2 linked regions of the Limibacter armeniacum genome follow. The protein of the gene in region 2 interacts with the protein of the main gene of each other region in a pairwise test. Links are inferred from orthologs where the notes say so. Each region holds a gene or a part of one and is shown on either strand. Other genes may lie near its edges. The genes, in order: V6R21_RS09245 and recJ.

Evidence for each region.
Region 1: the proteins of recJ (region 2) and V6R21_RS09245 interact in binary tests that used the Escherichia coli proteins (3 or more experiments, as listed by UniProt). The link is inferred for Limibacter armeniacum from one-to-one orthologs.

What each region holds. Positions count from the first base shown.
Region 1 is NZ_JBAJNO010000008.1:810,940-818,439, reverse strand. Bases 4,430-7,500 are described here. They hold V6R21_RS09245 (type IA DNA topoisomerase), read right to left. Parts: upstream 7,169-7,500; coding sequence 4,691-7,168; downstream 4,430-4,690. Other genes in these bases: V6R21_RS09250 (IS4 family transposase), read left to right, coding at 4,430-4,615. In the rest of the region: V6R21_RS32410 (hypothetical protein), read left to right, coding at 1-21; V6R21_RS09265 (M48 family metallopeptidase), read left to right, coding at 495-1,814; V6R21_RS09260 (alpha/beta fold hydrolase), read left to right, coding at 2,002-2,943; V6R21_RS09255 (cupin domain-containing protein), read left to right, coding at 2,947-3,354; more of V6R21_RS09250, read left to right, coding at 3,509-4,429.
Region 2 is NZ_JBAJNO010000009.1:2,789,410-2,796,802, reverse strand. Bases 1,769-4,732 are described here. They hold recJ (single-stranded-DNA-specific exonuclease RecJ), read right to left. Parts: upstream 4,127-4,732; coding sequence 2,411-4,126; downstream 1,769-2,410. Other genes in these bases: V6R21_RS29375 (hypothetical protein), read right to left, coding at 4,259-4,729; V6R21_RS29385 (rhomboid family intramembrane serine protease), read right to left, coding at 1,769-2,355. In the rest of the region: V6R21_RS29395 (5-(carboxyamino)imidazole ribonucleotide synthase), read left to right, coding at 1-450; V6R21_RS29390 (rhomboid family intramembrane serine protease), read right to left, coding at 513-1,418; more of V6R21_RS29385, read right to left, coding at 1,549-1,768; V6R21_RS29370 (ABC transporter ATP-binding protein), read right to left, coding at 4,880-6,667; V6R21_RS29365 (DNA/RNA non-specific endonuclease), read left to right, coding at 6,868-7,393. UniProt on the Escherichia coli protein: Single-stranded-DNA-specific exonuclease.

The sequences.
Region 1 (7,500 bases), on a different replicon or contig from region 2:
GACCACCCACCCCATATTTAAAAATTTCACTCCAAATCCTTCTAATGATTTAATTTAGGTTACCTCTTTCCATTACCAAGAGAACAATAAGAGAGCGCTTAGGGCTATATTGAACACAAAATCAAAAAACACAATTAACTAATTGAATCAACAATATTTCAACTAACAAACAATCTCAAAACACAACTTCACCACCCAGTTAATCATTAAAAATTTACAATGTTAACATCGAGAAAACTACAATCACAAAACACTCAACAGAAAAACCTATATATATATAAATTTAATAAAAGCAACAAAATTTCATTACAACAAACAAATTAAACATAAACACCCACCTACACTTCAAACATATAAAAACTCACCTCCTAACAAGAAATCAATCTCATTCCGCTCTATTTTTTTATGAGAAAAATATATTTTTTTGACTATATTACTTTTCAATTGTCACAATATAAACAAGCACCCAAATTCAATTTAAAACCCTATCTACTATGCAAAAGTATTTTTTATTACTCACATTTATTTCACTCCTTCCCCACACCTTGTTTGCACAAGATTTTGAAGCTGATTTTTGGACAGCCCAATGGCTTAAATACAGAAAACCAAAAATATCAAATAATGGAAAGGTTTATCAAGATTATAACAACAGAAATGAGTTAGACATAAAGTCTAAAAAATATCTAAGCAAAAAACTTAATAACTATAACTTTCTGAATGACCCTATGATGGAAGATTACCTGTATCAAAACTTGATGGAGGTATTTCCTACTGATTTAGTATTACCAGGTAGATACAAAGACCTTAATATTCAAATTATAAAATCAACTGAACTTAATGTCTTCTCTACACACGACGGTAGTATATTTATAACCACAGGCCTGCTGTCTCTGATAGAAAATGAGGATGAGTTAGAGGCAATTTTGGCTCATGAAGTAGCTCATCTTGTCTTGGATCACAATTTAAAGCAATACAAGACCCATAAAACAACGACTACCATAGGTAATATCATTGACACTGCAGCTATGACAGCAGCTGCAGTGAACGCTGAGAAGAAAAACTATTCGCTTACTAATAGTTATATTGCCACAGTAGTTGCCGGCACACTTTCTAATAATGCAACTGCAGCTATTCAACAGGTTATCGGTGCTTCTTATTCAAGAAATGATGAAACAGCTGCTGATAAGATTGCACAAGAATGGCTAATTACACAAGGAAAAGATAAACATGCTTTAGGCAGAGTCTTGGAGAGAGCTGGCAAACATTATACACGTAGCGGAAGTAAAGAATGGACAGGGTTGCTTGACAGCCATCCAAGCTTAAAAAAGAGGCTAAAAAAACTTGAATATATATCAAGTGAACCCAATCCTGACTACCGTTTCCAAAGAATGGTAGTTCCTAGTTTACAAGCTTTGGCTACCATTGAAATTCACAACAGAAACTTTGAATTAGCTTCCGAACTCTTGGATAAAATCATTGCGAGTCAATGGCCTACTGAAGAAGCATACCTCTTAAAGGCTAATATTAGCCGACACCTTCAAAACACTAACAAAAGCAACAAAGATGCCTTAGCTCTACTTAATATTGAAAACCAAGACTTCATCAATTTCAAACCAGAACGTGAGCAAGAAAAAGGACTATTATTTTTAAGAATGGAGGAGTATTCAAAAGCATTAGCAGCTTTTGAAGCCTGTGAAAGGTATTTGGTTTTAAGGTTTAAAGAGACTCAAGAATATAACAAAGAACAACTTATTTGGACAAGACAAATGATTGCTAGATGTAAGACCTTTACTAATAAGCAGACTTCTAACTAAGCAATTCAAATACAATAAATTTCCCTATAAAACCACTTCTATAATGAAGTGGTTTTCTTTTTACACAATCAAAAAACATTGTACATCAATATCATTTAAGGGGTTTTTATTTGAATTATCATTTAAAAAACATCAAATTGTTAACATTAAGCTAAAAACCCTATTAAACAACTACGATTGAACTACCATGTACAAGAAAATTGCTACTGTAACCCTTGTAGCTGTGATTGCCACTTTTGTTGGTTTCCACTTTTACAGCGACATACCTGCTGAAAAACTCAAAAAACACTTTGCCAACGCCTATTCACACTACTTGAATTTTGAAGGAATGACTGTCCACTACCAAGATGAAGGGACAGGAATACCACTCATACTGCTTCACGGGACAGCTTCCTCCTTACAAACGTGGGATGGATGGCGAAAACAATTACGCCAAGATTATAGAATTATCCGACTGGACCTCCCTGGTTTTGGTCTGTCTGGTCCACACCCTAATAAAGATTATTCTATTGCTATGTACGACAGAATGCTGTCAACACTTTTGGATTCACTAAAAATTGATGAGTGCTATTTAGTCGGAAACTCTCTTGGAGGGGAAATAGCATGGAACTTCACCGCCCGCCACCCTGCAAAAGTCAATAAACTTATTCTTATTTCTCCTAGTGGCATTCGCAATGAGACCACTACTTCACCTTGGGTATTTGATCTTACCAAAACACCACTAATACAACAGGCTTTACGCTATTGCACACCGAAATTTTTAGTAAAACAGAACCTGCTTGAGGTTTATGGAGATGATTCAAAAGTAGATGACAAGTTGGTTAACCGCTACCACCAAACACTCTTAAGGTCAGGAAACAGGCAGGCTTTTATAGACAGAATTTCCATGCCTAAAAAAGATAACACCTCCATGATTGGACAAGTCTATGCTCCTACTTTAATCATGTGGGGTAAAAAAGATGTATGGATTCCTTCAGAATTGGCAACCAAATTCAGTGACAAGATTGCTGATGCCTCGATGATCATATATGAAGATGCTGGTCATGTACCTATGGAGGAAATCCCTATCGTCACCGCACAAGACGCTCACAAGTTCTTTTCTGGTCAAATGTTGGTTTATATCCGCTAATATATGATCAAGTACTTGATAACAACCTTTGTATTTTGGTTTGTATTTACGCTTTACTGTAATGGTCAAAACATAACCAGTTTAGAAAAAATTGAACCAAACACTGTTTATGAAAATGTCCATGTAAAGCCCATTGCATCCAACGAACAGGTAACTTCTTTTATAATCTGGGTTAAGACGTCTGTTAGAAAGCATAAACATATTCACCATACTGAGAGTGTTTATATTCTTGATGGTAAAGCTGAAATGTTATTGGGTGAACAAACTTTAAATATTCAAAAAGGAGATTATATTTTTATACCAAAAGGAACTCCTCATGCAGTTATAAAAGTCATGGGCAACAAACCTTTAAAAGTATTATCAGTACAGTCACCAAAGTTTACAGGTGAAGATCGTATTTTTATTGAATAATCACTCTACGGTACAGTTTTAATAACAAAGTGAGTTAAGGGTGTAATACTGGATTACAGGATATTTGCAGGTTATTTAAGGGCTGATTGGGGCAAGAAAAAGCAAAGGTCTAACTTTGCCGTTCGCCAAAACCACAAGCCAGACCTTTACCTTTATGTTGACTGCAAATATACTTGAAATCCTCTGCGGTTTCCAAATCGTCAAAGGCAAACCAAGCAAACAGGTACTAGCCAAGCTAATTACGGCCTTGGTGGAAGATGAAAATGTGCAATTTCATCAGATAGCCAAAAACTTGCCATCCAAGGCACAAAAAGCTTCTCGGACCAAGCAAGTCAAACGCTTTATGTCAGGAGCTGTGTTCAATTATCAGGCCCTGATGGCATGGTTGTTTTCCTGCCTGCCATCCGGAAAGATCACCCTCTGCATTGACCGAACCAACTGGCAGTCCAGAAAGCAGGCAGTGAATATTCTGGCCGTGACGGCCTACAGTCATGGCGTGGGTTTCCCACTGGCTTTTCGGCTACTGGACAAAAAAGGAAACAGCCACCAGCAGGAGCGTATTGATTTGCTGAAGGAAGTGCTTCAGATTGTACCTCCCGAGCGGATCGGGAAAGTGATTGCAGACCGAGAGTTTATCGGCAAAAAGTGGCTTCGGTTTATGACCATGCAAGGGATTGTCTTCTGCGTTCGGATTCCATCACACCACAAAATCAACATCGATGGTGTGGAGAAAACAGGAGAGGTATGGAGCAAAGAAGGTTTTCGTTGCACTGACCGAAGAGCGACGATCTATGGAATGGACCTGACTCTTTCCATGCAGATGACCAAGGATAAAAACGGGCGAAAGGACTACCTGATCGTAGTCTCAAACCTGATGAAAAGCGGCTTGCTGTCAAGCTATAGAAAACGGTGGAGCATCGAGGTGTTCTTCCAGTCGCTCAAAGGGCGGGGATTCAACCTGGAAGCCACTCACCTGACCAAATTGGATCGGCTTGAAAGACTTTTTGCTGTGGTGTGTATGGCCTTTGCTGTTTGTCACTTATTTGGCGTGGCTTTCCATGAAAAAGTACAAAACATAAAAGTAAAGAACCACGGTTACAGGGAGAACAGCTATTTCAGAAAGGGAAAAGATCTGTTGCAGGAGCATTTCTGTACGAGACCCCGCCAAGTAGGTAATGAGATCAAAGGACTTTGGAAGAAGTTTTGGAGGGGAATTAGTTCCAAAACACCATCTGAAAAACTGGTTTTTAGTTGGTTATAAAAAAGTGTACCGTAGAGTGTTGAATAATAATAAAGCCGTTACCATTCGATTGGTAACGGCTTTTCCTATATTTTACTAATCCATTTTTTCAAATTGAATGGTACAGTTCGCATCCAAGATCAGTTTGGCGTTAAATTTATCACCATTAACCTCAAACCCTGATAGCTTACCTGTCTTTCCTTTTTGAACCAGCTGCTTAATCTGATTTTCAGACAACTTTTTACCCCTGATTTCAAATGGAACCACAAAATTGCAAGTCCTGTATTTATTCCCCAAACAACCAAAGGCCGTCTTCCCTTTCACTACTTCATATTTCTTACACTTAGGGCAAGTTAGCAGAGCCTCTTCTACTTTGTGAAAAGCCACCTTAAAACGCTTATCCAAAGTAAGGTATCCCTCCACTTTTTGTCCATCTATTTCAAGTCCTTTTATACTTGGGGTTTTACCTTTTATAATCAGAGACTGTAATTGCTTATCTGTTAGTTTTTTACCTCCAAATTCAAACCCTATTACAAAATCACAAGATTTATCCTTGTTTCCTAGACAACCATAAGCTGTATTTCCCTTTACAACTTCATGCTCTCCGCACTTCGGACATGTTATTTTTTTATCTGAAACAGCCTTTTTCTTCTTGTCAGCTGTTGCAGCTGTTTTATGCTCTGGTTTTTCTTCAGGATCTTCAGTTACTATTCGTTTGGCATTCTGATCGTATTTCACTGTTTGAACTACTTCTGTTACCATTTCTTTCATTTCATTCATGAAATTGGCAACCTGATAAGTCCCATCCTCGATCTCACGTAATTTTTTCTCCCAAACACCTGTCAGTTCAGCAGACTTCAACATCTCATTTTGGATGGTGTCCACCAATTCGGTCCCTGTTTGTGTAGGCACAAGGTTCTTACGTTCCTTTCGAATATACTTTCTTCTGAAAAGTGTCTCGATGATTGCTGCTCTAGTAGAAGGTCTTCCTATCCCATTCTCTTTCATCAGGTCTCTCAACTCCTCATCTTCCACCTGTTTACCTGCGGTTTCCATTGCCCTAAGTAGGGTTGCTTCAGTGTACAATTTAGGTGGAGAGGTTACCTTTTCTTGCAATTGAGGTTCGTGCGGACCACTCTCGCCCTTCTTAAATTCAGGCAATACCTGTTCCTGATCTTCCTGTCCCTTATTGTCGTCATCATCGTCCTCCTCCCCTCTTTTCTTCCTTTGCTCTCTAGCTCTCTTGGCAGCCTCTTCCTCTTTCTGAAACAATACACGCCATCCCGGATCAAGGATCTGTTTACCTGTAACTTTAAATTCAATACCTTTTACATCACCCAATACTTCTGTTTTGGATACGATACAATCAGGGTAAAATGCTGCTATAAACCTCAATGCCACCAGATCATAAACTACCTGCTCGTTATGTGCAAGTCCTTTAGCTGCCACTTTTGTAGGAATAATGGCATGGTGATCAGTGACTTTCTTATCATCAAATACCTTCTTTGACTTCTTGATCGGTTTACCCAGAAGCGGCTGCACCTGATCTGCAAACTTGTGCAAGGTTTTCAATATAGCCGGCACTTGCGGAAATACATCGTTAGGCAAGTGTGTTGTATCAACCCTTGGATAAGTCAACACCTTCTTTTCGTATAAGCTCTGAGCCAACTTCAGTGTCTGGTCAGCTGAAAACCCAAACTTCTTATTACAAGTCACCTGCAATGAAGTCAAGTCAAAAAGCTTAGGAGGTGTTTCCTTTCCTTTTTTCTTTGTAAATGACGTGATGGTAAATGGCTGATTTTCTAAAGACCTAACCAGTTCTTCGGCTTTTTCCTTATCCTTGAACTTGCCTTCAAAAGCCCCAAATTCATCCAGTTGCTCACCTCTCGCTGTAAAGAGAACATCCCTGTACTTGGTTTTAAGCTCCCAATAAGTTTCAGGTGTAAAATTGTTCAACTCTTTTTGTCTGTTGACTATCAGTGCCAAGGTTGGCGTTTGTACCCTGCCAATGGATAATACCTGCCCAAAAGCCCCGTATTTTAGTGTATAAAGTCTCGTTGCATTGATCCCAAGCAGCCAGTCTCCAATAGCCCGAGAGCTACCTGCAGCATATAAAAGGTCAAACTCTTTGGCATCACGCAGTGCACGGAAACCATCACGAATCGCTTCTTCAGTCAAAGATGAAATCCACAATCGCTTGACAGGAACACGGCAACGAGCTTCTTGCAAAACCCAACGCTGTATAAGTTCTCCCTCTTGCCCGGCATCACCACAGTTGATCACTTCCTGCGCTTTTGCCACCAATGATTTGATCACATTGAACTGCTGCTTCACCCCTTTGTCTTCCATAATCTTAATGGCAAACTTCACAGGGATAATCGGCAAAGTGGTTAAGTCCCACCTTTTCAGTGCTGGATCATAGTCTTGAGGTTCCTTCAAGGTACACAAGTGTCCAAAAGTCCAGGTTACCTGATACCCATTTCCCTCATAATACCCATCTCTGCGCTGCTTGGCGCCTATTACCATGGCAATTTCCTTTGCCACGCTCGGTTTCTCTGCGATGCAGACTTTCATAAGCTAAAAATCAGTCGGGAACACTTACCACACAAAGGCAATATAAGCGTCTGACCTTCTTTTAATTCTATATTTCACATCACCTTTTTCCAAAGGCTTTGCTTGATTTCTTTCTAAATTCAGACATAAAAATACCACTTCCTAAGGAAATGGTTGTACTTTTTTTGCTTCTGATAAGGCTTAACATTAAAACTTTTTAGAGGTTAAGTCCAAACATTTATAGTAAAAAGCATTTGTAATAATTACCTTTGCCACTATCAAAATTCAGTCTAAATAAGGATTTAACAGAACAGTTTTACGGCAAAAAAGCTTCAACACCTGCCATTTCACAA
Region 2 (7,393 bases):
GTAAACAAAATGGAGTTTGTAGGTCTGCTGGCGGTAGAACTTTTTGTTGCAAAGGATGGAAAAGTCCTTGTAAACGAGATTGCTCCAAGAACACATAACAGCGGTCACCAAACAATCGAAGCCAACTATACTTCTCAGTTTGAGCAACATCTAAGAGCTATATTGGATATGCCTTTGGGTAGCACTAAACTGCGTACACCTTCTGCAATGGTAAATGTATTGGGCGAACCTGGATATGAAGGAAAAGCTGTTTATGAAGGACTGAATGAAGTTCTTGCTCAAGAAGGAATCTATGTCCATTTGTATGGTAAGCTTTATACCAAGCCTCACCGTAAGATGGGTCACGTGACCATCATTGATGAAGACAAGGACAAACTGCTAGAAAAAATCAACTTTGTAAAAGAAAACCTTAAGGTGATTACAAAAGAGATTGAAAACGGCAATGACTGATATTAAAAAAGGGAATCTGAGTAATTCAGATTCCCTTTTCATTTATTATTATTCTAAGATTATTAACCTTTTTTCTGACTCGCTTTAAACAGGATTTGCTTCTCTTCCTGAGTTAGGTTTTCATACCCTTTTTCAGAAATCTTATCCAAGATTGCATCTACAATCTCTTGATCTGGCTCTCCATCTTTTGCCCCCTTTCCCTTCTTTGAACCTGAGTTCTTACGGTAAGTCACCTTTAGGCTGGATGATGGTTTTCCAATATTAGAGAAGAAATCCAATACAGCTGATACCGGCTTACCCAAGTCTGTTCCGGCTTTAAGTGCCTTGATGTAAACAAACCCTATCAGTGCTCCACCCAAGTGTGCCAAATTACCGCCAGCATTTGCTCCTGAGGTTCCGATCAGTGAAATGAAGATTGTAACCGCTGCTATATATTTGATTTTTACAGGCCCAAAGAAAAGCAGGTTCATTCGATAATCTGGAGACAGTGTTGCTGCACCTACCACAATTGCATAAGCACATGCAGAAGCTCCAATCATCCCCACAGGCTGTCTACTAATAAAGTAAGGAACAAGATTATACATTGTGAGGTATAGAAGTCCACCAACTAATCCTCCCAAGATATACAGTACCACAAGCTTTCGACTTCCCAAAAACTCCATAAAAATAACTCCAAACCAATAGAGCATCAACATATTGAACAATATGTGGAAGAACTCCTGTAAGCTATGGCTGAAAAAATAAGTAATCAACGTCCAAGGTCTGACGATAAAATCACTTATATCCGGCGGCAAGGCGATATTCCTAAAAATGTACTCATTAAAAAAGCCTTCAAACCCCGTAAACCTACAGACCAAGGAAATCAAACTCATTACTACAAAAGCAATGACGTTAATGATTATTAGCCTTGCCAAACCACTGTTTGGTTTATTCCAGGTTGCTTTCAGGTCGGTAACAAAACTGTTCATCTGCTTATATCTTCATTGGAATGGACCATCAAATATTTACAACAATGTAATCAATTTGGAGGAATATGTAAATATTAATATTTCAATACAAAACCTTCCATTATGATTACGAATAAGGGGTTTATATTGTTTAGCTCATTGGTTTGTAACCCCAATTTCTCAACAAAATAAACGCAAATAAGGCTCCCCCCAAGTGTGCCAAGTGTGCAACATTATCACCAGGGTTTTGTCTCCAAAGCATGTACACTTCATAAGCCAAGTATGCACCAATCAGGTATTTAGCTTTCATTGGAATCGGTGGGATAAGTAACATAATCTGTTTGTTAGGAAACAGGTATCCAAAACCAATCAAGATACCAAAAATTGCTCCTGAGGCCCCTACCATTGGTATGCCTGAGAAAAAGCCATAGATCTCTTTTACTATAAAAGATGCTTTATCTATCAATGCTGCACTTTCTGGATGGGCTGGCAACTGATCATAAGCCAAAGCATAAGCCTCATTTTGTGATAGCCAGGTTCCTACTGCTGTTCCATGATCAGTAATAAACTGCTGAAACAACTCAGGTGTTGGAGAATTAAGAAACTCTCTGGCAGCTACTTCAATTTGATGGACCTCATAGTAGTTCAATGCGCCATAAAGTAACCCTCCACCAACTCCAGCTACCATATAGAGTACCAAAAAACGCTTTTGTCCCAATACATGTTCCAAAACAGGCCCAAAGAAAAACAAGCCCAACATATTACTGAATAGGTGATCAAAATTGGCATGTACAAACATGAACGTAATCAGCTGGTATGGCTGAAACTCACTTGAGTGAATATAATGATACCCCAACCAGTCATCTAATGGTAGGTTCAAAAGTGCCTGAACGGCATATATCCCAACATTGATCAGTAGTAGTGTACGCACAACTGGCGTTATGACAATTCCTCCCATATTGTTTTAGCGGTTTTATAGTTTGGCAGCAAGCTTAGTCAAGTAATACTATTCCTCAAGCCTTGCCATGTATTCTTATATCTTTAATGACTAATTGTAAGAAACGATTGTTACGATATTCATTAGCTTGTATATGGTAACAGATATCAAAAGACTCTCCACTTTCCAAAAGTGACAAATAGTCAGTAGCCATCCCGAATCCTATGGCTTCATAGCGATGTAACCTACCCTCCTGCCTGACGGTAAACTTCAGGTGTTTATCTTTTAAAACCCTTACATTCCCTGAGACGTTCAGCCTTTCTGACATAAATAGGGGTTGTCGGTTTTCGGGACCAAAAGGACGCATTTGCTGTATTAGGGTATAAAAATTGGCAGTTACCTGATCCAAATTCAAACAAACATCTATAGGTAACTCTTCTACAAACTCTTCCCCATTAAGTTTGTTTTTGACAACCTCTTCAAACTTTACTCTAAAACTGTCTACATCATCTGGCAGGAGCTTGATCCCAGCGGCAGCTTTATGTCCTCCAAAGGAAATAAAATATTCACGACATTCATGCAAAGCACCATAAAGATCAAAGTCACCGACCGAACGTGCTGAACCTGTTACAAAACCATCTGAAAAAGTTAATACGACTGTAGGTCGGTAATATACCTCCGTACAACGTGATGCTACGATACCTACCACACCTTTGTGCCAATCAGGATGGTATAAAACGGTACTGAACCTATTTCCCCATCCATTTTCTTTAATCATCTGTAGTGCTTGAGCAGTTGCCAACTGGTCATACGCTTTCCTTTGCTGATTCTTTGTTTCAATATCTTTCAAAAAGTTTTCAGCCTCTGTATGAGAATTAGAAGTCAATAACTTAACTGAAAGATTGGCATGCGCTACTCTACCTGCTGCATTCAACCTTGGCCCCATACCAAATACTAACTTGGAAATTGTCACTGGCTCATCTCCTTTGATTCTTTTCATCAATGCCTGAAGCCCATAGTTCTCTGTTGATTCCAACCTCCTCAACCCTTCTTTGGCTAAAACCCTGTTTTCTCCCGTAATCGGTACAATATCACAAGCTATACTTACAGCCAACAAGTCTGTTAGTCTCCAAAGATCATCCTCTGGCACATCATGCTCCTGACAAAAAGCCTGAAGCAGCTTAAACCCAACTCCACAACCTGAAAGTCCTTTATACGGATAAGGGCAGTCTTCACGCTTTGGATTCAGTATGGCTACTGCCGATGGCAATACATCATCAGGTTGATGATGGTCACAGATGATAACCTCAATCCCGCTTTCTTTCGCTTTCTGAACCTGTTCTACTTCCTGAATACCACAATCCAAAGTAATGATAAGCGTTGCCCCTATTTCTTCTGCATATGCTAATCCCCTATCGGAAATCCCATATCCTTCACGGTATTTATCTGGAATATAATAGTCAACATACGGATAAACATCTTTGAAAAATGACAAAAACATGGCGACTGAAGTCGTTCCATCTACATCGTAGTCGCCATAAAACAGAATCTGCTCCTCATTTTCCAATGCTTCTGACAGACGGTTTACTGCTTTTGACATGTCTGCCATCTGTGCAGGGTCATGCAAAAGCGATAAACCTCCTCTGAAGAACTTTTTAGCTGAATCATAATCTGTTACACCTCTCTGAAATAACAAAGATGCCATTGGGGCACTAACGTTAATAGCGTTACAAAGTACCCCTACCTGTTCTGGCGTTGCCTGTTCTTTTATTTTCCAAACGGTGTGCTTCATGTATATCTCAATTATACTCTCAGCAGAGTAAGATAGTTTTGAGTTCAAAAGATAAAACGAAAGGTCAGAAACAAAAATCTAATTCCTGTTTCTGACCTTTCGTTTCAGTTTATCAATGTTTTATTCAGGTTGCTAGAACCATGACATCAGGGTATCCTGATTTAATATCAACAACATTAAAATCACCCCTACTAGTCCTCCAAATAAGATACCTAGCAGCAGCATTTTATAATTGGTTCGGCGCTTGGCTGTGACAATACGTCCCTGAAGGTCTTCAGGCAAATCAGTCACATACAACAAATCGCTTTCCTGTGCTGCAATTTGCTCTTCAATACTTTTCAGACGGCGTTCTCTCTGCTTTATCTCCAGCTCTTTGTCCTCCAAACGCTGCTCATAAACTTCCATGATCTTATCAGCATTGGCTTTGGAGACTTTCAGCTCGTTGAAAAGGTATTGCATCCGATCTTCTTCGGTCTGAAACTTCTTTTTGGGATTATAAATCAGAAATACCAGCATAGAGATGACACTTGCCCCCAACAGCACTGCCCATACGGTAAAATATTCTTGTAGCTGGTAAATGACTTGGTACCAGGCGTCATTCATAGGTTTTTAGCTATTTCTTATATCAGTTATGGTAATATCATACTTTATCATAACCTAAAATATTTATAGGTTATATGGAAGTATAATTCAATTATAATATAAAATACGTCCTAATAAAAGACATACGTTTAGAAGCTGAACCACTGATAACTATTCAGCTTCGGTACCTGTACTCACCTGCTTTTCATACAACTCCTTATAAGCTCCCTGCTTTTCCATAAGTTCTGCATGCGTGCCTGTTTCTACAACTTCTCCCTGATCCAATACCAGAATACGGTCTGCCAACTTAGCAGATGATACCCTATGAGAAATAATGACACTGGTACGGTTCTCCATAATACCTTGCAGGTTATTCAAGATTGCATTCTCCGTCTTGGTATCCACAGCCGAAAGGCAATCATCCAAAATCAGAACAGTAGGCTTACGGATCAATGCACGTGCAATTGATGTTCTCTGTTTCTGTCCTCCTGAAAGGGTAATCCCTCTTTCTCCCAAGACTGTTTCCAAGCCCTTGTCAAACATGGATATATTGTTCCAAAGGTCTGCATCCTTGGCTGCCTGAATGATTTCCTCCTCTGTCGCATCATCCTTACCAAAGGCTATATTGTTACGGATTGAGTCTGAGAATAGGAATACATCCTGAGGTACATACCCCATTTTATTTCGAATGTGATTGATATCAAAGAGCTTGATATCTCTCCCATCGATCAATACTCGTCCATCTGTTGGATCATACATACGGCAAAGCAGGTTGGCAATCGTACTCTTTCCTGAGCCTGTTGTCCCCAAAATTGCCAGTGTCTCTCCTTCGTTTATCTCAAAAGATACCTTCTTTACCGCCTCAATACCTGAATCAGGGTATACCAATGTCACATCTTCAAAAGCTACTTTACCTTTGATCGGCTCTTCCAAATTACTGATTGAGACAATCTCATTTTCAGTATGCAAGAACTCATTGATTCGCTTCTGAGATGCTGCTGCTCGCTGTACAATACTTGTTACCCAACCCAATGATGTTACAGGCCATGTAAGCATATTGACATACATGATAAACTCTGCAATATTACCAGGTGTGATAGAGCCTCTAATCACTTCAATACCTCCAACATACACCGTAAGAATAGTACTCAAGCCAATTAGCACCAACATCAAAGGATAAAAAAGGGCATTTACTTTAGCCAAAGACAACTGCTTGTCTGTATAGTCATTGGCTGCATCATCAAACAAGCCTGCTGAATCTTTCTCCCTGACAAATGCCTTGATCACACGAATGCCTGAGAATGCTTCCTGTACAAAAGTTGACATTCCTGAAAGGCTTTTCTGAATAGCTTCAGACCTTTTATTAATCAGGTTATTTACATAATAGATACTCACTGAAAGTAAAGGAAGTGGCGCCAAAGCCCACAAGGTAAGCTTTACGTTTACCGTCAGCATGTAGCCTATAATCAAGATACAAGATACTGTCAGGTTAATGCCATACATAATCGCAGGGCCAAGGTACATCCGGACCTTACTAACATCTTCGGAAATACGAGCCATCAAGTCCCCTGTATTGTTTCTTCTATAGAAACTCAGCGGTAATGACTGATAATGCTTGAATACATCATTTTTCAAATCGTACTCAATCAGACGAGACATCACGATAATGGTCTGACGCATAAAGAATAGGAATACCCCTCGAAGAAATGCCATGGCTACAATCAGCAAACCGTAGAACAGAATGGTCATGTAGAAGTCTGAACGGAATGAATCTTGCAACTGTCCCCCATCAAACAGCGGATACACATTCAGCGCATCGAGTACAAGGTTAAGTGCATGCCTTACCATTTGGGCTGGTACAATGGCAAATATATTGGACAGGATGACGAACAACGTCCCCATAAAAAGGTGTCCTTTGTATTTGTAAAGATATTTATTGAGATGTCTAAGCTCTTTCATTCAGATGCTGTATTAATGTCTGCTGTTTCATGCCTTTACGCTAAAGCTATCGTGTAGCAAAAGCAAAGGTAATAAGTTCTTTGTGTTGTATGCTCTTTGATAACTCAATTTAATCAAGTTGGTTCAACAGATACGGCACATAAACAAAATTCATTACTATCTTGGATTATAAACTTTAGACGACTAATCTATCACAACAAATGAAAAAACTATTTTTTTACGCTTTTATATTACTAACCATAGTCGGATGTGGCCCTAAAAAAAAGGATGGTAAACCAATCCTTTCCGATAAAGACATCAAAGCATTAAAAGAGCTAGCTGATGATGTTCAGAAGAGTGTTGCCTCCAACAAAACGAGCAGCAAACCTTCCAACAAGGCTAACTCATCTACTGAGAATTACAATTACACTATTCCTGCTGACCTTGACTTTACCCCTTCTTCTACCACAAAAGAAGTTATCAGACATTCCAGCTTTACACTCTCTTACTCAGAAGCGTATGAACAAGCTGAATGGGTTGCTTATGAAGTAACTAGAGCCAAAATGCAGGAAAGAAGTCAGAATAAAATTAAACGTACTGACAACTTTAGGGAAGACCCTGCTGTAAGTACAGGTTCTGCTCAATTAGATGATTACTACAACAGCGGCTATGACAGAGGACACCTTGCTCCTGCTGCTTCTGTTGGCTACTCAACTCAGACGATGTCTGAAAGCTTTTTCCTTTCTA